2 regions of the Neptunomonas sp. XY-337 genome follow, and region 1 is predicted to be linked to the other one. Evidence: predicted binding sites of a transcription regulator. Region 1 holds the regulator's gene; the other holds the start of a gene.
What was found. The regulator FliA, encoded in region 1, starts transcription of late flagellar genes. The targets are predictions, from matches to a motif close to CTAAAGTTNNNNNNNNNNCNGCCGATA.

Region 1 (11,673 bases):
AGACCTCACTACCTTCTGTTTGATCCTCAATAAGAGCATCACTTTGATCATGCGTATCTTCGCTAGCCGCCACTTCCGCAACAGGAGTAGACGCGTGCTCGTCCTGCACTTCTGCTTCGCTTAATTGTTTCTCTTTTTCCGCTGATGCCTGAACATCTTCATCAGCAGGATCTAGCAAAAGCGCTTCTAAGTACTCAAGAACAACTTGCTGTTGACGTCCGCCATTTTCTTTTTCTGACATCTACTTAACCTCGTTGCTCTATCAAAGAACGTAACAGCCGCGCATAAGCATGAACGCCGCGGCTGCCGGAATCTAGTTCAGAGGGCACAACGCCCTTCATGCTGGCATTTCTGAATTTGGTATCAACCGGAATAACTGCGCTCGCTAATTCGTCGGGGTAGCACTTGTGTAGCTCTCGTAAGCAACGCACTGACGCCTGCGTGCGCCTATCATAAAATGTCGGGATAATCGTATAGGTTAACTTCTTCTTTCGCGCCCGATTGATCATGCTGATGGTGCGTATCATTCGCTCTAGGCCTTTGAGCGCTAAAAACTCGGTTTGTGCCGGCACAAGTAAGTGATGGCACGCTGCGAGAGCATTCACCATCAGCACACCCAAAACAGGTGGACTGTCGATCAATACGTAGTCGTACCTATCCGTTAAGTGGCGCAGAGCTTTCGCTACCTGTAAGCCCATCCCTTCATGCTCTACCGCGCGCCGTTCAAGTGTTGCAAGCGCAGTAGAGGCGGGGAGGATCTGAATCTTTTCGACATTGGTTGGGCGAATGAGTGCGTTAACCTGACTTTCGGTCACATCTTTTGTCGCAACAAAAAGGTCGTAGACACTATGCTCAAGATCATCAGGTTCATAATGAAAGTAGCTCGTTAATGAACCGTGCGGATCCAGATCCACCAAAAGCACGTTGTAACCCACCTCAGCTAAGAGCCCGGCTAGTGTCACAACGGTTGTGGTTTTTCCAACACCGCCTTTCTGATTTGCAATAGACCATACCTGCATATAACAGCTACCTGAATCTGAAACACATTCTAAAAGATGATTAAAAGTATAGTTAACTGTAGCAAGATTGGAGCGCGCAGCAGCTATCGTTTGCCGCGCGCTGATAGATGACGTCCGATATCATCTAGGTGCAATATACTATCAGCCAAGCCAGCCTTAACGACGGCTTGAGGCATACCGTAGATAGTGCAGCTTTCTTCATTTTGCGCCCAAACAGTGCTACCAGACTGCTTCAGCAAACGGGCCCCATCTGCGCCATCAGCTCCCATACCGGTGAGTGTTATGGCTAACACACGATTACCGAAAGCTCGCGCCGCAGACGCATACGTAATATCAACACTCGGCCGATACGTTAAGCGCTCATCGCCAGGCAGAACTTTCACTCGATCATGGAGACGAGGGTCTAAGATCAGTTGCTGCCCACCAGGTGCCAACAACGCTCTGCCGGGCTTCAGCTGATCACCATCTTCCGCTTCTTTCACTTCGATCTTGCACTGCTGATTCAAACGCGCAGCAAACACCGACGTAAACGTTTTAGGCATATGCTGAATCAACAAAATCGGTAGCGAGAAATTCGCAGGAAGCTCCATTAAAATCTTCTGCAGCGCAGCAGGACCACCCGTTGAAGAACCGATTAGCACAATCCGGCAACTATCAGGAAACTTCGCTCCACCGGCCGCCGGCGAGCTACGACGTGTTACAGGAGCGGATGCTGGTCTGCTAGACACCGATGCCGTTGAACGTGCTGGCGCTTTAGTAGCGGTTTCAGGCTTAAAGGTGTGAATTGAAGATGATTGCGCCGAAGCGCCACGCGACTGGCTGAATACAGAACTGCGGATAAAACGCTTACTGCCGCCTAACGCCACTACCCGCTCAACAAGCTCATTACGCATCGAGTTAGACTGATCAATCCAAGCCCTGATATCTTTCGTTAGGTAGTCTGCAGCACCCGCATCCAGAGCTTGCAAGGTGACTTGCGCCCCTTCATGCGTCAACGATGAAAGCATCAACACATTAGTGGGGCTTTCTCGCATGATGATTTTGACCGCCTCGATACCATTAAGCTGCGGCATCTCGACATCCATAGTAATGATGTCTGGCTTGAGCTGGCGAGCCATATCAACCGCTTGACGGCCGTTGCTCGCCATTCCAACCACATCTAATCGTGAGTCTGCCGACAAAATATCGCTAATTCGTTGCCTAAAAAAGCCTGAATCATCCACGATAAGTACTTTGATGGGCATGAATACTCGCTTAGTTGATCAACTTAAGAAGCGTAATGCTTCAGTAAGTTTGGAATATCGATTATGAGCGCGATACGCCCATCACCTGTGATTGTAGCGCCCGATAGACCCGGGGTGCCGTGTAAGATTGTACCTAGCGGCTTAATCACGACTTCCTCTTGCCCAACCAACTGATCCACAACAAAGCCAACACGCAGTGTACCGACAGTCACTATAACTACATGCCCCTGCTCTGGAAGATCCGCGTACTCTTGCCCTTCAACAAGCCAACGCTTCATATGGAACAGCGGTAACGCTTGGTCGCGGACAATAATGACTTGTTGACCATCGACCACGTTGGTTTGCGTCAGATCAAGATTGAAAATCTCGTTTACGTTAACCAGTGGCAACGCGAAGGCCTGACCTTCCAAGATGACCATCAACGTTGGCATGATTGCCAGTGTTAGCGGCACTTGTATAGCAATTCGGGTGCCCTGCCCCATCACAGAGTCGATGCTTAGCGTGCCATTAAGTTGAGTGATCTTGGTTTTAACAACATCCATCCCAACGCCACGCCCAGATACGTCAGACACTTCTGTCTTTGTCGAGAAACCAGCTTGGAAAATCAGGTTGAAACACTCTTGCTCAGATAGGCGATTAGCAGCCTCCTGATCAAGCATACCTCGCTTAACAGCCAAACTACGCAGCTTTTCAGGGTCCATACCGGCGCCGTCATCCTGAATAACCAGTAGGATGTGATCGCCTTCTTGCTCAGCAGAGAGCAGCACATGCCCCTCTCTAGGCTTACCTAGACCTTCACGAATTTCCGGCGACTCGATACCGTGATCCACCGAGTTGCGCACCAAGTGAATCAGTGGATCAGCCAAAGCTTCAACTAAGTTTTTATCAAGATCTGTCTCTTCACCACGCAACTCCAGACGAATCTCTTTCTTCAAACTACGGGAAAGATCACGAATCAAACGAGGGAAGCGACCAAATACCTTTTTAACTGGCTGCATTCGCGTTTTCATAACTGACATTTGCAGGTCAGCAGTGACCATATCCAGCGTGCCAAGCGCTTTGGTCATCTCTTCATCTTCGCGCATCGCACCCAACCGCACTAAACGGTTCCGAACGAGTACCAACTCTCCCACCATATTCATGATCTTATCGAGCAAACGCGTATCAACACGGACATTACTCTCAGGAGTCGCAGCTTTGTTTGCGGCAGGCTTTGCAGCGCCAGTGTTCGCCGCAGTGGCAGGTGCTGCAGGAGCAGCAGGCTCAACCTCTTTAGGAGGCTCTTCAACGACAGGTGCGGCAGCCGGTTCAGATGACGCAGCAAACGCCCCTTTCCCTTGCGACTGGAGGTCATCCAGTAGTTGCTCAAACTCGTCTTCGGTTATCAACTCACCACCGTCAGCGACGCCAGCAGGTTCAACCGCTGGCTCGCCAGCATCTTTACCCGGCGCACCATTTTTTCCATGCAAATCATCTAACAGCGCTTCGAATTCATCTTCGGTAATCAGGTCATCATCAGCTGCGCTAGACGCTTCAGGCTCTGAGCCGAGTAACATGTCGAACTCATCATTAGCAGAAGTACTGCCGGCAGCGGTCTCTTCAGCCACAGGTGCTGATACCTCTTCCACCGGTGGCGCAACAGGCGTAGGTTCCGGCGCGGAAACTGGAGCTGGCGCCGCCGCGGGAGCAACCTCACCACGAGCATACGCAGCAAGCTGCTGAAGTAACTGAGGATCAGCAGGCTCAGGCTCTTCACCTGCGCGTACACAATCGAACATGACATTCAAAGCGTCGAGTGACTGCAGCACGACATCCATAAGCTCAGACGTCACATGGAGCTCACCATTACGCAACAGATCAAACAGGTTCTCTGCGTTATGGCAACAGTCCACCATGGCTTCTAATTGCAAGAATCCCGCACCACCTTTAACGGTATGGAACCCTCTAAAGATTGCGTTGAGAAGATCAGAATCCTGAGGACTTTTCTCCAGATCAACCAATTGCTCAGATAATTGCTCTAGAATCTCTCCTGCCTCAACAAGAAAGTCTTCAAGAATCTCGTTATCAACGTCCAAACTCATAGGAAACTCCTATTAAAAGCCTAAGCTCGAAAGTAGCTCATCCACGTCGTCCTGACTCTCAACCACGTCGCCTTTGTTTCGCTTCGATCCAATTTGCGGGCCTTCTGCCGCAATGGGGTCTTGCTGCGCTTTATCTTGGGCAGCAGCTTCCGGCTCTTGGGTGTCATCTTCGATACCGCGAATCAGATCAATTTTGGCAGCCATATCCATCAGCTGAACCAAGCTCGACTCCACCTGTGTGACCAACGTAATCACCCGACGGATCAACTGACCGGTGATGTCCTGATAGCTTTGCGCCACAAGGATGTCAGTCAGTTGAACTCGCATCTCCGCTACCGTTTGCTCAGATTCCTCTTTCAACTGACAAGTGCGATCGTAAACGCCACGCAACCCTTCGAACTCGGCTTCAAGCTGTCCAACCAAAGAGAGTAGCTCTTGAAAGCGCGCAGCCTGGTCATCCATTTTATCGACAAGCGCTAAAGACTTATCGACTCTGTCCATCGTTTCATGAGAAGTTTTTTCTGTCAGTTCAATCACATAGGACAATCGTTCGGACGCATCGGCCATTCCCTGAATAGACTCGATCGCTTGGCCGCCGCCTAAGTCATCAAAGTTAACGCCGTCAGAAAACGACTTAATCGCTTCATGCAAGCCACGCGTTAGATGCCCGACCTCGTTGTAAAATGCTTGGTGCTTTACCTGCTGCAGGTCATTGATGATGTTGAAAGCAGAAGCCATGTCACCATTTTTTAACGACGACGTGAGCTCCTCAGCTTTGGCTTGCAATACTTCATCGATGCAATCCAAGCCAACTGTAATATCTGATTCTGGCATACGGAGATTTCCCTTGACGATAATCAGCCTTCGATGCGTTCGAAAATTTTATCGAGCTTTTCTTTTAGCACTGCGGCAGTAAAAGGCTTAACTACATACCCATTCACTCCAGCTTGAGCAGCAGCAATAATTTGTTCGCGCTTCGCTTCTGCTGTCACCATCAGGATAGGCAAACCTGCCATTTCGGGATCGGCGCGTACGGTACGTACCAAATCGATTCCCGTCATTCCAGGCATATTCCAGTCTGTCACGAGAAACTGGATACCACCTTGCTTCAATATCGGCAGTGCAGTTTTACCGTCATCAGCTTCAATCACATTATTGAAACCTAGGTCTCGCAATAAGTTTTTTATAATTCGTCTCATGGTAGAGAAGTCATCTACTACAAGAATCTTGATGTCTTTCTTCAAGACAGAATCCCCCAATTCGGAAACAAAAACAAAACGGGCTTGAATCCAAACCTTAATTTGCCTGTTTCAAATCTAGACCAAATTTCAGAGTTTTGTGGAACGGAAAGAAATTTATTGCCAATCTCTTAATCGACCACGGAGTCGATGTGCAGCTTGACTATGAATTTGACTGACGCGTGATTCGCTAACGCCTAGTACTTCGCCAATCTCTTTCAAGTTTAGCTCTTCGTCATAATATAGCGACAATACGAGTTTTTCACGCTCAGGAAGGGAATCAATCGCGCCGACAAGTGCGCTCATGAAAGCATTTTTCTCAGCATGGATGCTTGGGCCAGGATCATCGCCCGAAAGCTGCTCTCCCGGTCCCTCTTCATCGTTTCCGGTGAGCGTTTCAAAACTGAACAGGCGGCTCTCAACAGAGTCTTTCAGAAGATCATGGTACTCGCCTACAGAGACACCCATCTCTTGAGCGATATCAGTATCAGACGCATCTCGCCCAGTGGCAGCCTCCACCTTTTGGATCGCTTCAGAGATACGGCGCCCATTACGATGCACAGAGCGCGGTGTCCAGTCACCCCGACGCACTTCATCAATAATTGAGCCACGAATGCGAATACCTGCATAAGTTTCAAAGCTCGCACCTTTGGAAGCATCATACTTCTTGGCAGCTTCCAATAAGCCGATCATGCCGGCTTGGATGAGGTCATCAACCACAACGCTCGCAGGCAAACGCGCCATGAGGTGGTGAGCAATGCGCTTTACCAGCGGCGCATGCTGCTCAATTAAATCCTGGCTTGAAGTAGTTTCTAGTGGGTTGTACATGGAACCCCTTCCCAGCCCCAAAAATTAAACACCTTGAACTAAACGCTCAACAAAGAATTCCAAATGCCCCCGTGGCACATTTTGAATAGGCCACGCATCAACTTTTGTCGCTAATTGGCGATAGGCCAAAGAGGCTTTTGACTTCGAAAAGGCTTTCAGAACAGGCACTTGCCGCTGAACAGACTTTCGAACATTCTCATCATAAGGTATTGAACCGACGTATTGAAGCGTAACATCAAGGAAGCGATCCGTCACAGTGAGCAGCTTATTGAACATATTTCGCCCCTCAGTGTCGGTGGCCACCATATTGGCAAGCACTCGGAAGCGCGTCATCCGGTAATCGCGATTAAGCAGCTTAATCAAACCATAGGCGTCCGTGATAGACGTAGGCTCATCGCACACAACCACCAGCACTTCCTGTGCTGCACGCACAAAGCTGACAACAGAGTCGGATATTCCAGCGGCCGTGTCGATCACCAAAACGTCGATTTCATCCGCCACTTCGTTGAAAGCATAGATCAATTCAGCATGTTCATGGGCACTCAGCGCTGTCATCTCTTGCGTTCCAGAGCACGCGGGAACAATTTTCATATTGTCAGAGACATCAATCATAACGTCACGCAAGGTGCACTCGCCGGCCAACACATCGCCAATGTTCCTTTTAGGACGCAGCCCCAACATAATATCAACGTTCGCCAACCCCAAATCAGCATCCATCAGCAGTGTTCTATGCCCCATCTGAGCCATAGCCATGGATAAGTTAACGGAAACATTGGTTTTACCCACCCCGCCCTTACCCCCGGTGACTGCGATAACTTTTACAGCGTGCTTACTATTCATGCGATATCTCTACGCTAGCCAGCCGATGGCAACGTAGAACCTCCTTCGGCAGCCAAACGAGCACGCTCCCGCTCGCGCTCTAACGTTTTTTGAGCCGTCACAACAGCGCGACTCACTAGTTCATTTCGTTGCGCGACCTCTATATCATCCGGCACTTTCTGGCCATCAGTCACGTAAGCGATTGGCAAACCACGCTCGATAGCAACGGTCAGCGCCTCACCCAAGCTTCCAGACTCGTCCATCTTACTCAGGACGCAGCCATTAAGACCCACACTGTGATAGTTGTCATAGGCATCTTCTAGCACCTGACGTTGACTCGAGCAGGACAACACCAATAGCTTTTTCAAGCGTACCGAAACGTCGTTAAGCATCTCTTTTTGCGCTTCACTCGGGCCTTCATGCTGGCTCATACCGGCGGTATCGATAAGCACAAGCCGTTTTCCTCGCAGCGACATTAACACCTCGTCCAAGGTGTGATTTTCATCCACAACACGCACCGGCACATCCAGAATACGCCCGAAGGTACGCAACTGCTCGTGAGCCGCGATGCGGTAGCAATCAGTTGTGACCAGCGCCAATCCGGCACTGCCATGCTGCAGCACATAGCGTGCTGCTAGCTTACCGATTGTCGTCGTTTTACCCACACCAGTTGGTCCAACAAAAGCGATCATGCCGCCACGATCGATGTAATCTTCACTCATCGTAGGAATCGCTTCGGTTAACTTTGACAACGTCACCCGCCACGCTTTAGCTACATCAAGATCAGACTCTAAACCACGCGTTAACTGCGTAATCACGTGCTCACCCAAACCAATTTTTTCAAAACGACGTGTCAGCTTTCCTACTAGCCCAGCAGCGGCCGTCTTCGCTGGAACAGACTCCTCTACCCAAACTTTACCTTGAGGCGAGCGCTCCTGCGCTTGCTGGGTTTCGAGTAACTGTTTGAGCTGGGCAATCTCTGCCTGCATAGAAACAATCGTTTCTTGGTTTGCAGCATGATGATCAAGCGGCTGAGCACTCAAGCCTGCAGCTGGTGTGACCTCATCAACTTCCGGTGCGGCCACAAAGGAATCATCAAGGCCATAACCCTCGTTAACATCCGCTTGAACCTGCTGCTTTTTCTGGCGCTCGCGCAGAGAAGAGAGGATGGTTTGCAAGTCCTCGTCATCTTCAGACTCGACCTGCATGTTGCGCGTCGGCTCCGGCTGATATAAGCCACCTGCCATACGCTCATTAGCTTCAGCTATTTTAAGGCGCGTGTTCTGCAGCTCCCGCGAAAGCGCTTCTTGCGATGAACCAGCGGTACTATCATTTCGTGCTTCCTGCCGTGCTTGATCGCGCTTAAACGCCGCCTGGGCTGCTTCAAACTCCTCCTCGTGAGCCGCAACAACCTCAACACCACCCGCCACACGATGGTTAGAAACGATCACTGCATCCGGACCGATCTCTTCACGAGCTCGCCGCATAGCCTGCCGCATATCCGGCGCAAAGATACGTTTCACCTTCATTTCGCTTCCCTCAAAAAGAGCACCTCAGCACCCCACCTATCCATTCTGACCACCGACTGTCGCTACGATAGTGATGCGCTTATTTTCCGGTATCTCTTGATACGACAAAACATGAATAACCTGCTCGCCGTAACGAACAAACTTAGCCATCAACGGCCTAACGGGTGCAGCGACTAGCAGAACCGCCGCATTTCCTAACATCTCTTGCTTCTTCGCAGCTTCAATCAAAGAGCTTTGCAGCCGCTCAGCCATACCCGGTTCTAATACCATGCCATCTTCGCCAGCCTGCTGACTCTGCTGTACAGAGCCCAATAACAACTGCTCTAACTGCGGATCCATAGTGATGACCGGCAGCTCTGGCTCTGAGCCATTGATGGTTTGCACAATCAAGCGCGATATCGCCACCCGTACCGCAGCCGTCAACACAACTGGATCTTGAGTTCGCGTGACCGCATCTGATAGCGCTTCCGCGATACTCCTGAAATCCTTCAGCGGAACATGTTCCATTAGCAAGCTTTGCAATACTTTCAGCAACGCACTAATCGACAACTTTCCGGGCACTAGCTCTTCTACGAGTTTAGGCGAACTTTTCGCCAGCATATCAAGAAGTTGCTGTACTTCCTCATGCCCCAGCAGTTCGTGTGCATGATTTTGTAATATCTGGTTTAAGTGCGTAGCAACCACCGTACTCGCATCAACCACGGTGTAGCCCAGTGTTTGCGCGTGTTCACGCTGTCCTGACTCAATCCAGGTAGCATCCAAACCAAAAGCGGGGTCTTTAACCTCCACACCTTTCAATGTGCCAAATACTTGACCTGGGTTAATCGCCAAATCTCGATCTGGGTAGATTTCAGCCTCGCCAGCTACTACCCCCATCAGCGTAATGCGGTAGGCGCCCGGCATGAGATCCAAGTTATCGCGAATATGCACAGAGGGCACAAGGAACCCCAAATCTTGAGATAACTTTTTGCGCACGCCCTTAATTCGGTTCAACAACTGCCCACCTTGCAACTTATCCACCATCGGAATCAGTCTATAACCGACCTCTAGGCCGATCATATCCACAGGCATTACATCATCCCAATCCAGCTCTTTAGCCTCTTCCGCCTGCTCAGCCGCCTGTTCTGTTTCGGCGGAAGCACGCTCCTCTTGAGCGGCTTGACGCTCCAAGCTCCGCTTGTGGAATAACCATGCTGCACCACCTGCCAATGCCGCCAGCGATAAGAACGCGACATGTGGCATACCCGGTACAATACCCATGATAAACAGGATGACAGCCGCGACAGTAAGCGCTTTGGGCGAACCAAACATCTGCGAGAAGATCTGCTTACCCATATCCTGCGAGGAGTTTTGTCGCGTCACCATAATAGCGGCAGCAGTGGATAACAACAGGGATGGAATCTGTGCAACCAGACCATCACCAATCGTCAATAAAGAGTAGTATTCGGCGGCCAGATCAAACGACAAGTTATGCTGCACCATACCGATCATCAAACCACCTAAGATATTGATGACAAGAATCAGGATACCCGCAACAGCATCACCACGCACAAACTTGGAAGCACCATCCATCGCACCGTAAAAGTCCGCCTCTTGTGTAACGTCTTGACGGCGCTCCTTTGCCTCTTCTTGGTTAATCAACCCTGCGTTTAAGTCGGCATCAATCGCCATCTGCTTACCAGGCATAGCATCTAGCGTAAAGCGAGCACTCACTTCGGAGATACGCCCAGCACCTTTGGTAACGACCACAAAGTTGATGATCACAAGGATCAAGAAGACCACGATACCCACGACGTAGTTGCCGCCGATAACAACCGAGCCAAACGCCTCGATCACCTTACCTGCAGCATCACCACCTTCGTGTCCATACAACAAGACAACCCGTGTTGAGGCGACGTTCAACGCCAGACGCATCAACGTAGCCACCAGCAAGATGGTCGGGAAAACAGCGAAATCCAATGGGCGCAACGAGTAAACACTCACAAGCAAAACCACGATAGAAAGCGCAATATTGAAGGTAAACAGAACGTCCAACAGAAATGGCGGAACGGGTAGCGTCACCATCGCCATAATGGCGAGCAGAAGCAGAGGCACACCCAAGTTTCCTTGGCTTAGCCCCTTCACGTTCGAAATGAGTGCAGCTCTATCCAACACAACCCCAAAAGCCAAAATATTGACACTAAAAAATAAATGACATTTATTTGACGGAATGACCGTCCACCTGTGGCGATTTTACGACTCAGCAGCTAATCCATGCAATATGTACGCCATTCAAGGATCCACTCGATAGTCATCCGGTATCTCGTACTCACGCTCATTCGGCAAGCGAGGCTTATCAGCTTGGCCTTGTGCCTCCTGATAGCGTCGTAGCTGAAACACATACGCCAACACTTGCGCGACCGCTTTATAAAGAGCTGCTGGAATTTCCTGATCTAACTCGGAGTTGTGGTAAAGAGCACGCGCTAACGCCGGTGCCGATAAGATCACCACATTATGCTCCTGCGCGATTTCACGGATTTTTAGCGCGACAAAGTCAGCCCCTTTTGCCACCACAATTGGCGCTCCGTCACCATCAGCAACATACTTGATCGCAACCGCATAGTGAGTCGGGTTGGTAATAACGACGTCCGCCGTCGGCACTTCTTGCATCATTTGGCGCTGGGCTATTTCACGCTGTAACTGACGAATACGCCCTTTTACCTCAGGTTTACCTTCGGTATTTTTCATCTCATCTTTCACTTCCTGCAGCGTCATTTTCAACTTCTGCGTGTAGTCATAGATCTGAAATGGCACATCAATTAAGGAGATCAGAATTAAGCTTGTGGAGATAATTAAAAATGCGATCCCCACAAGATGAAGCGACTCGGCAACCGCGCGGTTAACATCTTTGTTACCCAACGAAAACAGATCAGGCT
Region 2 (21,334 bases), on a different contig from region 1:
ATTTCAACGAACGGGATAGATCATATGACGCAAGTGATGAACTTTGCTGAGATGCAGGCGTTTCTCAACGAGCAGTTTCCGCAGGGAGAGCAGTGGGGAGTGCTTGAACAACTGGGCGATGGATGGGCTGAAATGCGCTTGCCAGTGTCAGACCTTCATTTAAGACCAGGCGGTACGGTATCTGGTCCCGCCATGATGGGGTTGGCTGATATTGCGATGTATGCTGCTTTGCTAAGCCAGATAGGGCCTGTCGCATTAGCGGTGACTATTAATTTAAATATTAACTTCTTGCGCAAGCCAAAAGCCGACGGAGATATCCTGGCGCGAGCGGAGCTCTTAAAAGTAGGTAAGCGCCTCGCGGTAGGCGAGGTGTACATTAACTCAAGAGGTGAGGACGACCCGGTCGCCCACGTTACTATGACCTATTCGATTCCAGAGGAAAAACATGGCCGTTAGTTGGCAAGAGACACGAGTAGCGGTAGGACACGGTATCGAGCTGGGTGTGAAGTTTGGTCGTCACGACGATCAAGATCCGAATCAGCCGGTTATCATCTTGTTGCACGAGGCGCTTGGCTGTATTGCGATGTGGAAAGATATTCCAGAGCAGCTCGCGGAGTTGACGGGCCATGATGTGCTGGTCTACGAGCGTCAAGGTTATGGCTGCTCGACGCCGATCTCCTTGCCGCGTGATGACGATTATCTCGTACATGAAGGAGAAGTATGGCTGCCACGCCTGTTGGAGGTGCTAGATATCCAGCGATGTGTGTTGCTAGGACACAGTGATGGTGGCTCAATCGCATTGATAGGGGCCGCGACATTGCCTGAAAAAGTAGTGGGTGTTGTCACTGCAGCGGCACACATCTACATTGACGACCTTACGACAGCGGGGATTATCGAAGCGGTTGAGCGTTATCAAACCACAGACTTGCCTGCGCGGTTAGCTAAATACCATGGCGAGCGGACCGACACTATTTTTCGGGCATGGTCAGAGACGTGGTTGCGTGAGCGTAAAGCTCCAATGGATTATCGACCTTGGCTGCCTCGCATTCTTTGTGAAGCGCTAATTATACAAGGTAGACAAGACCAATATGGCGTACCGGAGCAAGTAACAGATATTTGCGAAGGCATCGGCCCGCGCGCTGAGCCGCTTTTTCTGGAGAGTTGCGGCCACGTGCCACAGTTCGAGGCACGTGAGCCATTTTTAACGGCGGTTAGCCAATTTATGCAACGTTTAAACGGTTAGCTTGTTGAACGAGCACGGGCAGATTTTCTGCCCGCATCTTGCTCATGACACGAGCACGATGCACCTCGACCGTTTTGGGGCTGATTCCCAGCTCTTCGGCTATTTCGCGGTTTGACTTACCACCGACCACAAGCGCCATAACCTCTTTCTCGCGTTTGCTCAGCGAGGCGTAATAGCTGCGAATAACTTTTAGCTCGTTGCTGTCTTTAAACATATCATCGGCGCGCTGTAAACCTTGCTCGACTAAGCGCAGCAGCACCTCATCGTCGAACGGCTTTTCGATAAAGTCTAAGGCGCCGTTTTTCATCGCATTGACAGCCATTGGAATATCGCCATGGCCACTGATAATGATGATAGGTAACTTGATACCGCGCTCGATCATAATCTGCTGTAACGCCAGCCCGTTAATTTCAGGCATTCGGATATCGAGCAGCATACAGCCCATTTCACCGTCATAGCGGTCTAAGAAGTCATGTGCGGAGCTGAAGCCAACCACATGAAAATTGTCGGCTTCAAGTAGCCACTTCATCGAATCACGAAAGTCGTTGTCGTCATCGACAATAAAAACGGTTCCACTAACTCTTTGTGTCATTAATTTGCCCTTACCGGTACTTTAAAGTGAAACTGGGTGCCGGTTTTTCCGTCACTTTCTGCCCATAGCTGCCCGCCGTGGGTTTCTATTATTGTTTGTGAGATTGCCAGGCCCATGCCTAGCCCAGAGGATTTAGACGTCGTGAAAGGCTCGAATAATGTACCAAGCTCTTCAACAGTAATGCCCGAGGCTTCATCGCTGACAGTAATATAAATATAGCCGCTCTTGAACTTCGAACAAATACGCACGGGGCGTTCGGTATGTTCCGACTCATTATACGCCTCGATGGCGTTGCGCATTAGATTAAGTAATACCTGTTCTATCTGGATTTTGTCAGCCAAGAGTTTGGGGTCGCTTGGGTCTAGATCAAACTCAAATGTGATATCGTGATCCATGGCTTCTTGGTGCAAAAAGCCTGCAATATCTGTACAAGATTCGTTTACTGAGAACTCAATCCGTTGATACTCGGTACGTTTAACGAAGCTGCGCATTCGTTTGACGATCTCTGCTGCTCGCTTGGCTTGCCGTGTGATCAACTGCATTGAATGAGTGATCTGCTCGAAGTTCTCTTGGGTGTGCCCCTCTTCAAGACGACGCAGCGTGCCGCGGCAATAGTTTAAAATAGCGCCAAGTGGCTGATTAATCTCGTGAGCAAGCCCTGTTGCCATCTCGCCCACCGACAGCAAACGCGACATGTGCGCCATCTCAAGCTGCTGTCGTTTTGCTTGCTCTTCGGCGCGGCGTTTGAGGGTGATGTCCCGGCCGATGATCGAGTAGTACTCTACTTGCATGTTCTCGGTGCGATTTCGATGGGCAATCACTTCGCGAATTTCTGCGATACGCTCGTGGTTTTCGGGTACTTGCACAGGAATACTGCCGTACCATGTGCCGTGAGCGGCAGCATGGCTGAGCGCATCTTGTACAAGGGTGTTGAAGTTGTCCTCGCTAAAAATTTGCGGAAGATAGAGCGCAATCGGCTTCTCTTTTTCGGTACCGAGCGTGTGATAGGCCGACTCATTCATGTAGGTCAGGCGCATCGTATTGTGGTTACAGAACATAATCATATCGCTGGATGCTTCCACGACGCGTGCCAAACGACGAATGGCTTGCTGTGCCATTTCGCGCTCGGTTACGTCACGGGACACACAAATCACTTCAAGGGGGGTGCCGTCCTCCTCACGAATCGTGCGGCTGGTGGTTTCGAGCCAGATGTAGTGGCCTTTCTTGTGGCGATAGCGATAGGTATTGGTATACATACCCTCGCGATATTTGACGGAGTCTGCGCGCTTTTTTAAGTTGTCAGCATCATCAGGATGAAACAGATCGTAGCCGCGAGTGCCAATAATCTCCTCTGGGTGGTAGCCCAAAATCTTTTCAACTGCTGGGTTTACGTCGATGTAGGTCCAATCAAGCGTTGCGGTATGACGTGAGATCATATCCGTTGATTGCTCCGCCATCAGGCGATAACGGTCGGCTTCCTCTTGGCAAACAGATAGCTGATCTTGGTTTTCTGTAGCGTCCCACATTGCGTTACCCAGTTTTCATACTCGCGTTTGAAGCCGAATATCTTATGACTTTCGGTTAGGTTGTGTAATAAGGGAAACTGCGTATCATGCGAAAGGGTAAGCGGATTTATGGATGCTGTTTAGCTCGATTTAAGACATATAGCGCTCAGCGGCTAGGTATAAACCCGTGTTTTTATCGTTAGTTAAGAGTATTGAAGGCGAAAAATAATGACACATAATAATCACACTCCTTACTCAATGGGTTTAGAGAAAAACATTGCGAACTATGCAGCGTTAAGTCCGCTGTCGTTTATCGAGCGTGCTGCGGCCGTGTACCCTGAACGCACGGCTGTTATTCATCAAGACACAACCCGAAACTGGGCGCAGACATATCAGCGTACGCGTCAGTTAGCTAGCGCATTGGTAAAAGCCGGTATTGGCGAAGGTGATACGGTATCTGTCGTAGCACCTAACTTACCCGAGGTGTTTGAAGCACACTTTGGTGTACCGATGGCGGGTGCGGTGCTAAATGCAATTAACATTCGCCTAGATGCCGAAGCGATTGCATTTATTCTGCAGCATGCTGAATCAAAGGTCGTTATTGTTGATCGTGAGTTCTCCGAAGTGGTTTCAAAAGCCGTAAAAATGGCGGGCACATCGCCGTTGGTGATCGATATCGACGATCCCTACTATGAAGGGGGCGAGCTGATCGGCGCGATGGATTATGAGGCGTTTATTGCATCCGGTGATGCTGATTATGCTTGGCAGCAGCCCAAGGATGAGTGGGATGCCATCACGTTGAACTATACCTCAGGTACGACGGGGAATCCGAAAGGGGTGGTGTATCACCACCGCGGTGCATACCTCAATGCAGTGAGTAATATTGTGTCCTGGCACATGGGAGCACACCCCGTTTATCTGTGGACACTGCCCATGTTCCACTGCAACGGTTGGTGCTTTCCTTGGTCGATTGCTGCCGCTGCTGGCGTCAGTGTTTCATTACGTCATGTTAAAGCAGACGATATCTATGCTGCGATTAAAGAGAACGGGGCTGACCATTTCTGCGGCGCGCCAATCGTGCTTAATATGCTGAACAACTCACCAGATGAGATGAAGCAGGGTATTAACCATCAGGTTAAGGTGATGACTGCGGGTGCTGCGCCACCGGCGGCGGTTATCCAAGGCATGGAAGAGATGGGCTTTGAGGTCACGCATGTCTACGGCCTGACCGAAACGTATGGCCCATCGGTGGTATGCGCGTGGCACGATGAGTGGTCAGATAAGCCACTAGAAGAGAAAGCGCGGCTAAAAGCTCGCCAAGGCGTCAAAGCTCCGATGCAAGAGGGGTTGATGGTTGCTGATCCAGAAACAATGGAGCCGGTTCCTCAAGATGGTAAAACCATCGGTGAGATCTTTATGCGCGGTAACTTGGTCATGAAAGGTTACTTGAAGAACCCGTCAACGACGGATGAGTCTTTCGCGGGAGGTTGGTTTCACTCGGGGGATCTTGCGGTATGGCATCAAGATGGCTACATCGAGATTAAGGACCGCTCTAAAGATATTATTATCTCGGGTGGTGAGAATATCTCGAGCATTGAAGTTGAAGATGTTTTATATCGCCATAATGCCGTTATGGAAGCGGCGGTTGTTGCTAAAGCTGATGAGAAGTGGGGCGAAGTACCCTGTGCCTTTATCAAGGTTAAGGAAGGGGCTGATGTGGCTGAGCAAGAGATTATCGATTTCTGCCGCGATAACATGGCGCACTTCAAAGCACCGAAGAAGATTGTATTCGGTGATTTACCGAAAACATCGACAGGGAAGATCCAAAAGTTCCTATTGCGTAACCAAGCTAACGAGTCATAAGCGGCGTTATGAGTGACAAAACGGCGCTATGTGGCGCCGTTTTTCGTTCTGGCGCACTTAATTTTTGCTTTTTGGTGCAGGTGACTTCATCTCTTGTGAGATGTTCTATAATTACGCATCTTTAATAAATTCAAACGCTTGTTAAAAACTGCTGATGTAAAAGTCCCGCCAGTTTCGGCTTCAGTGGTATAGTAGCGCTGATTTCGCGGTAATCTGATTTAAAGGAACTAATACAGGTGTACAAAGAGAGAGATCTAAATGCCCTCACTGACTTGCATAATGCGATTTGGGTTTACGATGTGCAGAAATATCGTATTCACTGGGCCAATGTACAAGCTCTCGACTTTTGGGAATCAGAGTCACTGGATGAACTCTGCCAGCGGGACTTCCGCGAAAACATGTCTGACGCAGTTTATGCACTGCTAGAAGGTGACCTCGACAACTTTCGTGATGGTGCCGTTTACAAGCAGTGGTGGACGATGTTCCCACGGGGAATACGTAAAGAAGCGTACTGCTGTTTTTCCGGTATTGAGCTAGCAGATGGGCGCGCCGCGATGATGGTGCAGAGTCTGGTCACAAAAGATCTCCTAGAAACGGAGCTATCCGTTCACTCTGCCGCGACCGTTGCCTCCTTATGGAACTTAGATGGCGGACTGATGAGCGCCAACCCGATGTTCACTGACCTATATGGCAAAGAGCTGGATCGCTTCGAGGCACTGTTTTCATCTGCGGCACAAGCAAAAGAGTTATTAGCTGCCGTTCGAGAGGAAGGCCATATCGAACGCGAGCTATTCTTGCCAACCCCCAATGGTGGCCGTTGGCATAACGTCCAGCTGCGTATTAACCGAAATAGCCGCAAGCCTTTGTTTGCCGTGCGCCAGAACGATATTACTGAGCGTAAGCAGACAGAGATCTACCACCGTCATCTAGCGATCATGGATCCGCTAACTGGCCTGTTGAATCGATACGGTGTGATGAAGCGCCTAGAGAGTCTTGCAGAAGATCAGCAAGAGTTCAGTCTGTTCTTTCTCGATCTTGATAACTTTAAAACAATCAATGATTTTTATGGTCATGAGAAGGGCGACCGCTTACTCAAAGCACTTGCAGATCGGTTGCAGTATCGCTTTGATGGTGCGATGGCGATCGCACGCCTAGGAGGCGATGAGTTCCTGCTGATTCACCCCGATGTGCAGCTGGCAGATGTGGAACGTTTAGGAGACCAAGTGCTGCAGGCGGTGCGTGAGCCATTTGATATCACAGGGCTTGGCATGTTTACGGTGACCGCAAGTATTGGCGCGGCGCGCTACCCGCAAGATGGCGGTGCGGTTGATGCGATTTTACGTCACGCAGATGCGGCGATGTATCAGGCGAAAGGTCATGGGAAAAGCCGGATTGAGTATTTCTCCCGCTCGATGACGGATGCGATCCACCAGCGTCAGGTGATGCGCAGCACCATTGCGAAGGCGTTTGAGAGTCGAGCGCTGTCGTTGCAGCTTACCCCTTTGGCGGCGCTGGATGGAAACCTTTCTTCTGCGTATGTGGGAGAATTGATCTGGCACAGCGATAAATTAGGCGACCTTTCTCCTGATACGTTTTATCCCATCGCCGAAGAAAACGGCATGATGATTCAGCTGTATCTGCATCAGTTTGAACTCGCTCGTGAGCAGCTCGCAACTTGGCGAGCGAAAGGTAGGCAGTCTCAGCTAATGCTGAAAGTGTCGTTACGGCAGCTGCAAAACGATAGTTTCGTCTCCTCTGCACTGCAGCAGTTAGATGAAGCGCCAGAGTTGGCTCCGCGCATCTTGTTGGAGCTGGTTGATGCCAATGATCTTGTTGATATCGATTGTGCGGTTGAGGTGATGCAGCGCTTCAGTCAGCGAGGAGTTCAGTTTGCCTTGGGGGGCTTCTGTTCAGGCGGAACACCGCTGACTCTGCTATACCAGCTGCCGCTCACGCATATTAAGCTTGATAAGCAGATCGTTGATGACTTAGATAAAGGTGGTTTACCTATCGCGTTGTCGCTTCTGAATATTGCGAGCCAGTTGAATCTGAAGACGATGGCCGAAGGCGTGTCAGATGCAGATCAAGAGCAGACCCTCAAAAAGCTTGGCTGCCAAATGTTCTACGGTAAGCACATTAAACAGTGCATGACGGTTTAGGCCTCTCCTTGGTGGCTAAAGGCGCTTAGCCACCGTTAGAAGGTTTGATAATCACTCGCTCGGCTTGCGATCAACCATAAAGGTTGCTTCGCCTGTTGCCACTAACTTTTCGCCAACATGAACATCTGTTTTTGCTTTGACTCGGCGGCGGCGTTGATCAACGGCGGTGATGGTGAGCGTTGCTTTGGCTGTATCACCAATGTACACCGGTGCTTTAAATTTTATCTGCTGGTCAACGTAGATAGCGCCCGGCCCGGGCAGGCGCGTTCCAGCAACGGTTGAGATCAACGCTGCACTGAACATCCCATGCACAATTCGGCGCTTGAACGGTGTTTGTGCTGCATACTCTTCGTTGATGTGAACCGGGTTGTCGTCACCAGATATCCCTGCAAAGAGCACCACATCGGCCTCTGAAATGGTTTTTGCATAAGACGCCGCCATTCCGACCTCTAAGTCCTCTAGGTAATAACCGTGTAACTCTTGCATGAGAAACCTCGTTTGAATCTGTCGCTAAAAATAGAATTACAAAGCACTTTTTCGTTAGAAAACAGGGCTAAGCAATAAAAAGCGCTACTTTATCGAAAGTAGTACAAGAATTCCCGAATAAATTTCAGTAAGATAAGGACATAAGTGAATACCCCTACTTTGTTTTAGTCATATGTTTGACAAAGCGGGGGAGCCCGATGATTGATGGATATCAGAGAGAGAAGACATGGCGGATTACAAAGCTCCCGTAAAGGATATGCAGTTTGTTCTGGATAACATCTCACGCATGCCGCAACTCGCAACGACTGAGCGTTTTGCTGATGCAACCCCAGATATGGTTAGTGCCATCCTAGAGGAGGCTGGCCGAGTTGCAGCAGAAGTGATCGCACCCACTAACGAGATTGGTGACCAGCAAGGTTTAACGCTTGAAGATGGCCGGGTTGGCATCCCGCAAGAGTTTGGCCAAGCCTACCAGCAGTTTGCTGAGGGCGGTTGGGGCTCGCTACAGTTCGATCCCGAATATGGCGGACAGGGGCTACCCTACTCTTTATCTATTCCAGTGATGGAGATGTGGCAAGCGGCAAACATGGCTTGGGGCTTATGCCCATTGCTAAGCCAAGGTGCTGTAGAAGCGCTCTACCTAAACGCTAACGATGAGCTGAAAAATCGGTACTTACCGCAGCTTATCAGTGGCGAGTGGACAGGAACGATGAACCTCACAGAGCCCAATGCAGGTTCTGATCTTTCTGTCGTGCGCTCGAAGGCGGAGCCTGAGGGTGATCACTATCGCATCACGGGCCAGAAAATCTTCATCACATGGGGTGACCATGAGATGGCAGAGAACATTATTCATTTAGTGCTGGCGCGCCTGCCGGGAGCACCGGAGGGTGTTCGTGGTATCTCTTTGTTCGTGGTTCCAAAGTTTCTTGTTAATGACGATGGCTCTTTGGGTGAGCGCAACGATGTTCAAGTTGCGTCTATCGAGCACAAACTAGGTATTCATGCCAGCCCGACCTGTGTGATGGCATTTGGCGAGAAAGAGGGCGCTATCGGTTATCTAGTGGGTGAAGAGGGTAAAGGCTTAGCGTGCATGTTCACCATGATGAACAATGCGCGCCTCGCGGTTGGCCTGCAAGGCGTTGCGATCTCTGAGCGCGCTTATCAGCAAGCGTTGTGGTATGCGGGTGATCGTACTCAAGGTAAAGCGGTTGGTCATAAAGAAGCAGGGCCTATTCTGCGCCATCCAGACGTACGCCGCATGTTAATGACGATGAAAGCACTAACTGAAGCCGGCCGTGCGCTGACGTATGACGCATGTGCGAGCTTGGACTTCGCTCATAGCTCTGAAGATGCAGCGCAAGCTAAACTAGAGAAGGCCCGCGCAGCTTACCTTACGCCGATCGTGAAAGGCTGGTGTACTGAGTTTGCTCAAGAGGTCACATCGTTGGGCGTTCAGATCCATGGTGGCATGGGCTACATCGAAGAAACCGGTGCCGCTCAGCACTACCGTGATGCTCGTATCTTGCCAATCTATGAAGGTACTAACGGTATCCAAGCACTGGATCTGGTGGGGCGTAAAACGCTAGTGGATCAAGGCCAAGCAGGCACTGCATTGATGTCTGAAATGCGCGCGACAGTTGAAGCTGCAGCAGGTTCTGCCCGTTTCGCATCGGCAGCACAAGCGCTTGCAGCAGCACTTGATGTCGCTCAGGCAAGCACTGACAAGCTTCTTGCAACTGGCGACGACCCTTTGTTCTCTGCGTCTTCAGCATACAACTACATGATGCTGATGGGCACGGTGTGCGGCGCATGGGAACTGCTGCGTGCAGCGCTTGCAGCAGAGCAACAACAAGCCGGTGGCGATAACGATCCTTACCTAGAATCTAAGCAGCTTACTGCGCTGTTCTACGTGGATCAGATCCTGCCACGTCACTTAGCATACGCGCCAATGGCGGATGCGGGTAGCGAAGCGATCCTTGCGGCTAGCGATGAGCACTTAGAGAGCGCTTTTAGCTGATGAGCACTGCAAGCCATCTAAAACACCCGCTACGGCGGGTGTTTTTGTTTTGGCGTCGTGTACGGCAAGTGTTATGCGTAGGAAGGCCATTAATGGGTAATGCTGCGCTTGGATGCATCTGACTGCTGGTGTGCGCTATGTCTTGTTGATGCCTGATATGTGGCTTGATTTCAGGTAAGATACCCCCATAAAAATCAAATCAGTAACTGAACGAGACTCGCTCAACCATGATCATTAAACCGAAAATTCGTGGTTTCATCTGTACCACAACCCATCCTACTGGCTGCTATGAGAATGTTCGTCAGCAGATCGAGCATGTTAAGCAGCAAGGCGTGATTGAAAACGGCCCTAAGCGTGTTTTAGTGGTCGGCGCATCCAGTGGTTATGGTTTGTGCTCACGCATTGAAGCTGCATACGGTTCAGGCGCTTCCACGATCGGTGTCTTCTTTGAAAAGCCGGGGACAGAGAAAAAGACAGGCACGGCTGGTTGGTACAATGCTGCAGCCTTTGAGCATTTTGCGAAGCAAGACGGCCTTTACGCTAAAAGCATTAATGGCGACGCTTTCTCTCACGAAGCTAAAGATAAAGTGATTGAGCTGATCAAAGAGGACTTAGGCCAAATTGATCTAGTGGTTTACTCACTTGCATCGCCGGTTAGAAAGCTGCCTGATACAGGAGAAGTGGTCCGCTCTGCGCTTAAGCCGATCGGCGAGCCATACCGTTCAACGGCAATCGACACCAACAAAGATGTCATCATCGAAGCAGAGATCGAGCCTGCGACGCAGGAAGAGATCGACAATACCGTGACGGTAATGGGCGGTGATGATTGGCGTTTATGGATCAACGCACTGAACGAAGCGGGTGTACTGGCAGAAGGCTGCAAAACGGTTGCGTACAGTTACATCGGCACCGAGATCACCTGGCCTATCTATTGGGATGGCGCACTCGGTAAAGCGAAGCAAGATCTTGATAATGCAGCTAACGACCTTAATGCACTATTGGGCGAGAAGGGCGGTCAGGCCAACGTTGCTGTGTTGAAGTCCGTTGTAACGCAAGCAAGTTCAGCGATCCCTGTTATGCCTCTTTATCTTTCTATGGTCTTCAAAGTGATGAAAGAGGAAGGGGTTCACGAAGGTTGTCCTGAGCAAATTAGCCGACTGTATCGCACAGGTCTTTATGGCGATGCAGGCCAAATTGATGATCAGCGCCGTTATCGTATGGATGATTGGGAGCTGCGTGATGACATCCAGACGCGCTGCAAAGCGATGTGGCCAACCATCACAACGGATAACCTGTTTGCCGAAACGGAATACGCGTACTACAAAGATGAGTTCTTAAAACTGTTCGGCTTCGGCGTTGCGAATGTTGATTACGAAGCGGATGTTTCACCGCTCGTCGATTTTGAGGTTATCGCGCTGTAAGCTTTAGCGTCATATCACCGTAAGCCCAGCCTTTTCGCTGGGCTTTTTTGTGCAGGGTAGTTTTACACCGGGAGTCGTCAGTAGGAATGATCTGCGATCACTTGCCGTACGGTCCTAAGCGATCTTTCCAGCGTTTCTAAAGAGACAGACCCCAAGGCTAAGCGTATCGCATGTGGTGGATGATCTGTCGTTGCGAAAGGCTCCGCCGTAGAGACGGATATGTTCGCCTGCATTAACGCCATAACGACCTGATCAGCGCGGGTTTCCTCTGGCAGATTAAGCCACAGAAAGTAAGCGGCGGGGTGGCCTGTATAATGCAACCCAGACAGGATGGTTCGCGCTAGTGACTGCCTTGTCATTGCATCTTGGCGCTTCTCCACTTCTAACCTCGCTACCGTGCCGTCATCGATCCATCGGCAAGCTAACGCTGTCATCACTGCCGGAGTATTCCAAGTAGTTGCGCGAATGACCCGCTCTAATTTAGCGATCAGCGGTATTGGGGCAACAACAAACCCGACCCGTAAGCCGGTTGCAATACTCTTTGATAAGCTGGAAACATAGATTGTGCACTCGGGTGCAAGTGTAGCCAGTGGTGGAGGTGGTGTGTCGGCATGAAATGCGTAAGCCGCATCTTCAATGATGGTAAGGGAGTGGCGACGGGCAATAGCGACCAGTTTCTCGCGCTGCGCTAAGCTCATCACCCAGCCCATGGGGTTGTGCAGTGTTGGCATTGCATAGACAGCACGCACATGGCGGCTTTGGCAAAGCTGTTCAAGCGCATCAAGGTCGGGGCCTGCTTCACGCATAGGAATCGGAACCAGCTCTAATTTGTGTAGATCGGCGAGCACTTTAAAGCCGGGATAGATCAGCGCATCAACCGCCACCACATCTCCGGGGTTTAGCAGAGCCATGACTGCGACGGCTAAACCGTGTTGGGCGCCGCTAACGAGCAAAACATTATCCGCATCTGTGTTAAGGCCTCGGCTTGTTAAATGATCTGCCACAATGGCGCGTTCATGCTTGCGTCCAGCATGAGGTTGATAGTGCAGCAAAGCTTCCAAGTCGCCCGATAGTGCAAGCTGTCGAAGACCGCTGCGCAGTAATTCCGTTTGGTTGGGTAATGAAGGCGAATTGAAGTTCAGGTCAATCATGCCCTCGTGCAGGGTCGGTTGGTCGATACCGTGGCTGGTAGATAATGCACTCTCTCTTACAAATGTGCCGCGGCCTGTTTCTCCGCTAACCAGCCCCATCTCCTCAAGCTCTTTGTAAACTCTTGAAGCCGTCACCAGTGCAATGCCTTTCTGGGCAGCGAGCTGTCTATGGGTAGGCAGTTGCGAGCCTGCGGGTAAATCGCCTGAGCGGATATCGGCGGCAAATTGATCGACTAGATGTTTATAGCGCGCGCGGGGCATCTTTGTATTGTATCCATGACAATTTTTTTATTGTCATGATTTTAGGCAATACAATGCAGACTCGCAACGGGCCTTAATATAGGAGATAGAGCCATGCACATAGCGATCGTAACTTTCGATGGATTTAACGAGCTTGACTCGTTGATTGCGTTGGGTATTTTGAATCAAGTGAAAGCGCCGAATTGGCGTGTTTTCATCGCAAGCCCTGACGCGCGAATAACGTCGATGAATGGCGTTGTGATGGAGCGCCATATATCTCTTGCAGAGGCCAATAAAGCAGATGCTGTAATAGTCGGTAGTGGCATTAAAACCCGCGACATTGTTCTGGACGATACCGTTATGGCGCAGCTAAAGCTCGATCCATCACGCCAGTTGATTGGAGCGCAGTGCTCAGGAGCATTGGTGCTTTCTGCACTTGATCTATTAGATGGTGTACCTGCTTGCACTGATCTCACCACCAAACCTTGGGTACAGGAGCGGAATATCACGGTGTTGGATCAGCCGTTTGTAGCTGCTGGTAACATCGCCACGGCTGGTGGATGTCTCGCATCGCAATACTTAGCATTTTGGGTTATCGCGCGTTTAGTCGGTGTTGAGCCTGCGTGCCAAGCTTTGCACTACGTTGCACCGGTAGGAGAGAAAGAGCGATATGTATCACGCGGGATGGAGAACGTCAGAGACTATCTGCCCACCTAGGTGCGCTTGTGGGTTTTGTTGAAGGCTGAGAAGCTAAAAGCGGTTGAGCGGATAATAAAAAGGGGGCTCATTAGCCCCCAAAAAAGTGAAGAGTTACGACTCCTCTTGTACAAACGCTGTTTGGAGCCCATCTAAAATGCTCCGCATAGAATCAAGGTTAGCATCAAATAATGATTTCTGGTCGTTATCGGCGCCTCGATAACGTGAATCTTGTTCAACTAAGTTGGAAAGAATTTCATCCGCCACATTTTTGATGTTATCTAAGAACCCAAGTTCGGGTTTAGTGATGGCGTTTTGCATATTTTGCGCCATATTGCCTAGTAACTTATCAGGTTGAGGTGACGCGTTGCCTAGCCCCTCTACACCACGGTATTTCGCGACAGATGAGTACTGCTCTGACTGAGTCAGTTTGAGGTTCATGGAGGCTAGCTCTGTTTTATCCATCTCAAACTCACTCGCCATCTCAAACGCTTTCTGCATATCGCCATCGAAGAACTCATTGGCGATCTCGTTCACGTCTTTGATCAAGTTTTGTAGGGCATCGATCTCGTCGTTATCAAGATCGCCCTGCACGCTAAACTGGTATTGACTGGCTTCGCTGCGGCTGACATTGAACAATGCTGCGCTGTTGCCGTTACCATCGGTTTCTGCTGCAAACGCAGCTTGATACTGGCTGGCTTGAGCAAAGTTAATCGAAACCTCATCGCCATCTTGTGTGCGGACTTTCAACGACAGGGTCTCTGCTTGGGAGTAGCGCTCAGCAGCGCTGACGCGCGTATAGCTATTGGTTGATGGTGCCTCAGATGGTGGTGTTAACAAACCAGCGAGAGCATCCATGGTTTTCTCTTCGGTGGTGTCGATATTTGCGGCGATCCCCTCAGAAAGCGCGCCAAGACCATCGAGAATTTCTCGTGCTTCAGCAAACCCCTTCTTGACGCCTTCAACCGCAGCTGCGTGCATCTTTTGGATATCATCTTCCGAGCGGCCATTTCTGCGAGCCGTCTCTAGGCCTTGCGCCACGAAATCACTGATGCGGCTGGCAACTTTTTCAGGAGTGAAGTCGTTGGCATTCATTGCCTTCATATCACCTGCGCTCATACCGGGAATGTTTTGCGCTAGGCGATTAAGAAGCAGGTCATTGCTTGCTGCCTCAGGGCTTTTGCCACCGGATCTCGCTTCTTCAAACGTACTGCTCAACGATTGTGAGGAATAGGAGGTGTTGGAGTAAATTGTAGAAATCATGACCAGTTCCCTGGGGTTAGTTGGTATTACCGAATTTAGCGGCGTCAAACCTTAGAACTTAAGTTGGATTTTCGCTGTGTGAGCAAGTTTCATGATCCGTTTTATATGATAATAGTTCTCAGTTTATTTAAGGTACGGCCTTGGCCGTTATTATTGTATCGAGCCGCTCTTCAGACCGAAGAGATATAAGGAGCATAGCGTGGAAGATTTACTCCCAGAACTGTGTGATCAGTTCCCTGAATTAGTACAAGTTGTTGAGCCGATGTTTGGCAATTTTGGTGGTAAGGAGACGTTTGGTGGTGAGATTGTCACTATCAAAGCATTTGAAGATAACTCCTTGGTCCGTGAGCAAGTCGCTCAAGCGGGCGAGGGTAAAGTACTCGTCGTTGATGGTGGTGGCTCGATGCGCCGCGCGATGCTCGGTGATATGTTGGCCGAGAAAGCGGAGAAAAACGGTTGGGAAGGGATCATTATCTACGGCTGTATTCGCGATGTTAACGCAATTGGTGGTTTAGCATTGGGCGTGCAAGCACTGGGCACACATCCGATGAAAACTGAAAAGCGCGGCTTAGGTGATCTTAACGTCAGTGTCACGTTTGGTGGTGTTACCTTTAATCCAGGGGAGTTCGTATACGCTGATAACAATGGTGTGCTGGTGTCTCCAAAGGCACTCGAGCTGAGCTAATACGAATCGTGCCGCCATCGGCGCTTGTTCGTCGGTGGCTGTTAAATTAAACAACTGTTTTACTTGAGCAATATCAAACCACTTTTACACAACCTGTTTTAGTCTAGTATTTCGCAAGCTAAGGATCGCGCGTTGAAAATACTTTTCTCCCTCCTATTCGGCATCTGTTGCACAGGTTTGCTGGCTGATGATTTGGCATTAGATAAGCCGGTTAGTATCGCAGCAGCGGAGTATCTGCCTTTTGCATCAGAGGAGCTCACCAATAATGGTGTGTTACTTGATATCGCCAGTGCTGCGTTTAAAGAGCAGAATCTGGCAGCGCAGTTTATTTTTATGCCTTGGAGCCGGACATTAGCCATGACGCTGGGCGGTAACACCGACGCGTTGGCAGCAGGATTTTATAGCCAATCGCGACTCAACGACTTTCTCTTTTCAGAACCGATATTGCAGGTCACGAGTGTATTTGTGTCGCGTCGCGATGGTATTGAAGCTCACCAACTCGTTAATGGACTTGCGGACCTGCGCGTTGCTGTTGAGACCGGCTCCGTGTTTGAACAACAGCTCGCGGATAGCGGCGCGATTTTGGAGCGGGTAACCTACTTAGAACAAGGGATACGGATGCTGTTGTTAGGTCGGTTGGACTTGGTATTGGGTACGAAAGCGCGTATCGATCACTTAATGGCCGACTTTACAAAACGTGAGCGCCGCTTACTGAGCCAGCTTAGCCTCTTCAAAGGCAAGCACAACCTACATCTGCTATTTCCTAAAACCGCAAAAGGGGCTCAGTTGCGTAGTGCGTTTAACGATGGTTTGGCACAACTGATACGAACACATGAGTACCATGCCATTTTAAGGCGGCATCACTATATTAAATAAAAAAGGCCACATCTTGTGGCCTTTTAGTTTTCGTTGGGTGGGGCTTAGCGCTTATCGAACACGCGCTTAGCTTTGCCTTCGGAGCGTGGGATAGTGCCGCCAGCAACGATGTTGATCTTCGTGCTGATACCCACAACGGCTTTAATGTGGTGGGCTAGCTCTTTCGATGCAGCATTCTGGTCTGCATCAACAGCCTCTGGTGTCATCTCAACGCGAACCTCTACCATATCCATATTGCCAGACTTCGTTACTTCGATCTCATAGTGAGGTGCGAGTGTGCTGACTTTCAGGATCTGCTCTTCAATTTGCGTTGGGAATACGTTCACGCCACGGATGATCAACATGTCATCGGAACGGCCTGTGATCTTATCGATACGGCGCATTGGGCGCGCTGTACCCGGCAATAGGCGCGTTAAATCGCGGGTGCGGTAACGAATGATTGGCAGTGCTTCTTTAGTGAGTGATGTGAATACCAGTTCGCCGTATTCGCCATCAGGTAGCACTTCGCCTGTGTTAGGATCAATGATTTCTGGGTAGAAGTGGTCTTCCCAGATAGTTGGGCCATCTTTAGTTTCCAAGCACTCTTGAGCAACACCTGGGCCCATCACCTCAGAAAGACCGTAGATATCTAGCGCATCAATGCCAAGACGGTTTTCGATGTTTTTACGCATCTCTTCTGTCCATGGCTCGGCACCGAAAATACCCAAGCGCAGTGACAGTTTGTGTGGGTCTACATTCTGGCGCTCCATCTCGTCAATGAGGTTCAGCATGTAAGACGGTGTCACCATAATGATGTCTGGATCAAAGTCTTGAAGCAGCTGTACTTGCTTCTCGGTCTGTCCGCCTGACATTGGAATAACCGTACAACCTAGGCGCTCTGCACCGTAGTGTGCACCCATACCGCCGGTGAACAGGCCATAGCCGTAAGAGATGTGAACTTTATCGCCCTCGTGGCCGCCTGCTGCACGGATGGAGCGTGCTACCACGTTAGCCCAAGTATCGATATCGTTTTGTGTATAGCCAACAACGGTTGGTTTACCCGTTGTGCCGCTAGATGCGTGGATACGCACTACGTCACGGTTGGGTACTGCAAAGGTGCCAAACGGATAGTTTTCACGCAGGTAATCTTTTTTAGTGAACGGGAAGTGCTTAAGATCTTCCAGCTTCTTCAGGTCGAAAGGATGAACACCTTTTTCTTGGCACATTTTGCGATAGGCCGGTACGTTGTTGTAGCAGTGTGCAACGCTCCAGCGTAGACGTTTGAGCTGTAGTTCGCGAAGCTCGTCAATGCTCGCCATTTCGATATCGTCTAATGCGCCGCTCAGGGTTCTCTCGTTATACATTGTTATCGTCCTGTTCTGTGTTCAGATGTGAGCCGCTGCAGCGCAGCGGCCATCAGATTCGGTTGGAGTTACACGCGCTCGATGATCATCGCGATACCTTGGCCAACACCGATGCACATTGTGCAAAGTGCGTAGCGTCCACCGGTACGGTGCAACTGGTACATGGCCGTTGTAACTAGGCGAGCACCACTGGCACCGAGAGGATGCCCAAGTGAGATCGCACCACCGTTAGGGTTAACGTGTGCGGCATCATCTGGTAATCCGAGATCACGCATAACAGCAAGGCCTTGGGATGCAAACGCTTCGTTCAGCTCGATGACATCCATCTGGTCGAGCGTTAGGCCAGCTTTTTCGAGTACTTTGCGTGATGCTGGCGCAGGGCCAAAGCCCATGATGCGTGGTTCTAAACCCGCCGTCGCCATCGCAACAACACGTGCTTTTGGTGTAAGGCCGTTTTTCTCAGCCGCTTCCTTTGACGCGATCAACAGAGCACAAGCACCATCGTTGACGCCTGATGCGTTACCAGCGGTGACCGAGCCGCCTTCACGGAAAGGCGCTTTCAGTTTCGCTAAGCCCTCTAGCGTGGTTGAAGCGCGAGGGTGCTCATCGGTATCAACAACAAGGTCATCGCCTTTACGCTGTGGAATCGTTACTGGGCAGATCTCTTCAGAGAAAGTGCCTGCTTCCATCGCTGCTGCTGTTTTTTGTTGGCTGCGAAACGCAAATAGATCCTGATCTTCGCGGGAGATGTTGAAATCTTCAGCGACGTTTTCCGCTGTTTCTGGCATTGAATCAACGCCATATTCCGCCTTCATCTTTTTGTTGATGAAGCGCCAGCCGATAGTCGTGTCATAGAGACCGTTTGGGTTGCGGCTAAATGCTGACTCCGCCTTGCCCATAACGAAAGGTGCACGGGACATAGACTCACAGCCGCCTGCAACCATCAGCTCGGTTTCACCCGCTTTGATGGCGCGTGCAGCCATACCAATGGCATCCATACCTGAACCGCACAGACGGTTAACAGTAGTGCCCGGTACGCTGGTCGGGAAGCCCGCCAGTAGCGCTGACATGCGGGCAACGTTGCGGTTATCCTCACCCGCTTGGTTTGCGTTGCCATAAATAACATCGTCTACGGACGCCCAGTCAACGTCAGGGTTGCGATCCATCAAGGCTTTGAGTGGTACCGCGCCAAGGTCGTCGGCACGCACTGTCGATAGGCCGCCGCCGTAGCGTCCGAATGGCGTGCGAATCGCATCGCAAATATAAGCATCTTTCATTATCTATCTCCTATGACGCGGTATGCTCGTCTGATTCAACCAACACACCCTTAATTTGGTGCGACTTACCGCGGAAGAAAGCGATCGCTTCCTCCTTTTGGTTGTAAACTGTGATGTCGTAGACACCGGTGCGGCCCTTACGGTGGCGCTCTTCTGCTATGGCAGTCAGCGTATCGCCTTTAAACGCTGGTGCAGCAAAATCGATGCTGCAGCCGCTTGCGACAGTGACTTGGTTGTAACTGTTACACGCATGTGCAAATGCAGTGTCAGCCAGACTGAAGATCATGCCGCCATGGCAAATATCGTGGCCATTTAGCATCGGCTCTGTGACCACCATGCTGAGCTTGGCAAAGCCTGGACGAGTTTCCTCTATTTGCATACCTAGGGCGTGAGCCGCTCGGTCGTTAGCATGCATCGCTTGGGAGCACGCCTGTGCAAGTTGATCTGGGCTCATTAGAGACCTCCGGCCACTTTGCGGCGAATCAATGGCGATGTGCGATAACGATCTTCGCCATAAGTGCTTGCCAAGTTATCAAGAACAGCTTGGATAGTGCCAAGGCCGACAGCATAAGCCCACTCGATCGGGCCAAACGGATAGTTCACACCGCCTTTCATAGCGATATCCACATCAGCTTCTGAGCACACTTGCTGGTTGACGGCATCAAAGCCTTCATTCGCTAGCATTGCGACGGTACGCATCACAACCATACCCGGGACATCATCGATGACCGATACATCCTTGCCGATCGCTTGGAACAGTCCAGCAGCGGCTTGGAGGGCTGCTTCATCAGCTTGGTCAGCAGGGGCGAGTGCGATGCGTTTTGCAACGTTGTAGTCCAACGCCAGATCAAAGTGGATCAGGTTGCTATTGCGCTGCTGAGCTGCACGCTGAGTTGTCATCTGGCCGTTTGTCAGACGCAATGTTGCGTTAGCGACGGTGATACTGCCTTCGCCCTCGTCGACACGAGTCACCTTAAGACCAGCGTCTATCATGAGCTGTACGAGTGGCTCAGCTACGCCTAGATCACCTTCGATTGTTACCTGAGCAGGTGCCTTTTGGGGCGCTGCGGTGGCAGGAGATGGCTTCTCTGCGTTCTCGCTATAGTCATAGAAACCACGGCCTGATTTGCGACCGAGGTGGCCCGCATTAACCAGTTCTTGCTGAATCAGTGATGGTAAAAAGCGCTGATCGTTAAAGTACGCGGCGAACACGGAGCTTGTAACCGCGAAATTAACATCGTGACCAATCAGGTCCATCAGCTCGAAGGGGCCCATGCGGAACTGGCCCGCATCACGTAAAATCGCATCGATAGTCGCTTCGTTGCTGCCGCCTTCTTGCAGTACGCGTAGGCCTTCAGCATAAAACGGGCGCGCTACACGGTTGACGATAAAGCCCGGCGTAGATTTTGCGCGTACTGGTTTTTTGCCCCACGCCTCTGACAAGCTGTAGATGGCATCCGCTACGGCTGGATCGGTATCTAGGCCGGAGATCACCTCAACCAGCTTCATGATCGGCGCTGGGTTGAAGAAGTGCATGCCCACCAAGTTTTGCGAACGCGTTAGCTGGCTACCAATGGCTGTGACTGAGATAGAGGAGGTATTGGTGGCCAAGATCGTATCGGCCGCACAAATCTCTTCAAGCTCGGCGAACACTTGCTGCTTGATATCTAAGCGCTCGACAATGACTTCAATCACAACGCGGGAAGGCGCAAAGTCCTGTAGCGAGTTAGCCAGAGTGATGCGCGAGAGTAGCGTATCTACCTCTTCTTGAGTCATGCGGCCGCGCGTTACCAGTTTCGCTAGCCCTTTTTCGATACCTTCTAAGCCGCGTTGCGCTGCGCCTTCCATTGCGTCAAATAGGATTACCGGATGGCCAGCTTTCGCTGCGACTTGTGCGATACCGGCACCCATCGTGCCAGCACCGATCACACCAATAACCGCCGTTGAGTCAATTGTGATCATCGGTTTATTGTCCTTTGAATTCTGGCTTACGTTTCTCCATGAAGGCAGCAACGCCTTCACGGTAGTCTTCAGTGCGGCCTGCTAATGTTTGTAAGTCACGCTCGAGATCAAGCTGCTCATCAAAAGAGTTGGTTGCAGATGCTTGAATAGCACGCTTGATAAGCGCCAAGCCTTTCGTTGGTTGTGTCGCAAAATGCTGTGCCATGGCACGCGCTTCATCTTGTAGGGCGTCGTCTTCGCATGTCTTCCAGATCATGCCCCACTGCTCAGCTTGCTCTGCCGAGATCTTGTCGCCCAGCATCGAAAGCGCCATTGCGCGTGCTGGGCCAACCAAGCGTGGTAGCGTCCAAGTGCCGCCGCAATCAGGCACAAGGCCGATCTTGCAAAAAGCTTGGATAAAGGAAGCCGATTTGGCGGCAAGGACGATGTCACAGGCAAAGGCGATATTGGCGCCAGCACCTGCTGCTACGCCGTTTACTGCGCAGATAACCGGCATCTCTAGTGCGCGTAAGCTGCGCAGCAGAGGGCTGTAGTTCTTCTCGATCGATTCACCTA

Region 2: the regulator FliA is predicted to act here: its motif matches at 14,673-14,699, upstream of E4L36_RS02580 (DUF5610 domain-containing protein).

The regions. Positions count from the first base shown of each region.
Region 1 covers NZ_SPLL01000003.1:274,693-286,365, forward strand. The annotation lists partial or broken gene E4L36_RS17905 (hypothetical protein) at 1-241, opposite strand, end outside; gene E4L36_RS08430 (ParA family protein) at 246-1,019, opposite strand; gene E4L36_RS08435 (chemotaxis response regulator protein-glutamate methylesterase) at 1,103-2,263, opposite strand; gene E4L36_RS08440 (chemotaxis protein CheA) at 2,287-4,344, opposite strand; gene E4L36_RS08445 (protein phosphatase CheZ) at 4,357-5,178, opposite strand; gene cheY (chemotaxis response regulator CheY) at 5,202-5,588, opposite strand; gene E4L36_RS08455 (RNA polymerase sigma factor FliA) at 5,700-6,410, opposite strand; gene E4L36_RS08460 (MinD/ParA family protein) at 6,435-7,250, opposite strand; gene flhF (flagellar biosynthesis protein FlhF) at 7,265-8,758, opposite strand; gene flhA (flagellar biosynthesis protein FlhA) at 8,795-10,909, opposite strand; gene flhB (flagellar biosynthesis protein FlhB) at 11,030-11,673, opposite strand, start outside.
Region 2 covers NZ_SPLL01000001.1:493,866-515,199, reverse strand. The annotation lists gene E4L36_RS02635 (PaaI family thioesterase) at 25-456, shown strand; gene E4L36_RS02630 (alpha/beta hydrolase) at 446-1,243, shown strand; gene E4L36_RS02625 (response regulator) at 1,221-1,835, opposite strand; gene E4L36_RS02620 (PAS domain S-box protein) at 1,835-3,361, opposite strand; gene E4L36_RS02615 (acyl-CoA synthetase) at 3,569-5,203, shown strand; gene E4L36_RS02610 (diguanylate cyclase) at 5,440-7,362, shown strand; gene E4L36_RS02605 (MaoC family dehydratase) at 7,414-7,848, opposite strand; gene E4L36_RS02600 (acyl-CoA dehydrogenase) at 8,075-9,865, shown strand; gene fabV (enoyl-ACP reductase FabV) at 10,093-11,286, shown strand; gene E4L36_RS02590 (PLP-dependent aminotransferase family protein) at 11,364-12,698, opposite strand; gene E4L36_RS02585 (DJ-1/PfpI family protein) at 12,792-13,394, shown strand; gene E4L36_RS02580 (DUF5610 domain-containing protein) at 13,488-14,636, opposite strand; gene rraA (ribonuclease E activity regulator RraA) at 14,836-15,321, shown strand; gene E4L36_RS02570 (transporter substrate-binding domain-containing protein) at 15,454-16,197, shown strand; gene paaK (phenylacetate--CoA ligase PaaK) at 16,242-17,540, opposite strand; gene pcaF (3-oxoadipyl-CoA thiolase) at 17,609-18,817, opposite strand; gene paaI (hydroxyphenylacetyl-CoA thioesterase PaaI) at 18,828-19,271, opposite strand; gene paaH (3-hydroxyacyl-CoA dehydrogenase PaaH) at 19,271-20,779, opposite strand; gene paaG (2-(1,2-epoxy-1,2-dihydrophenyl)acetyl-CoA isomerase PaaG) at 20,784-21,334, opposite strand, start outside.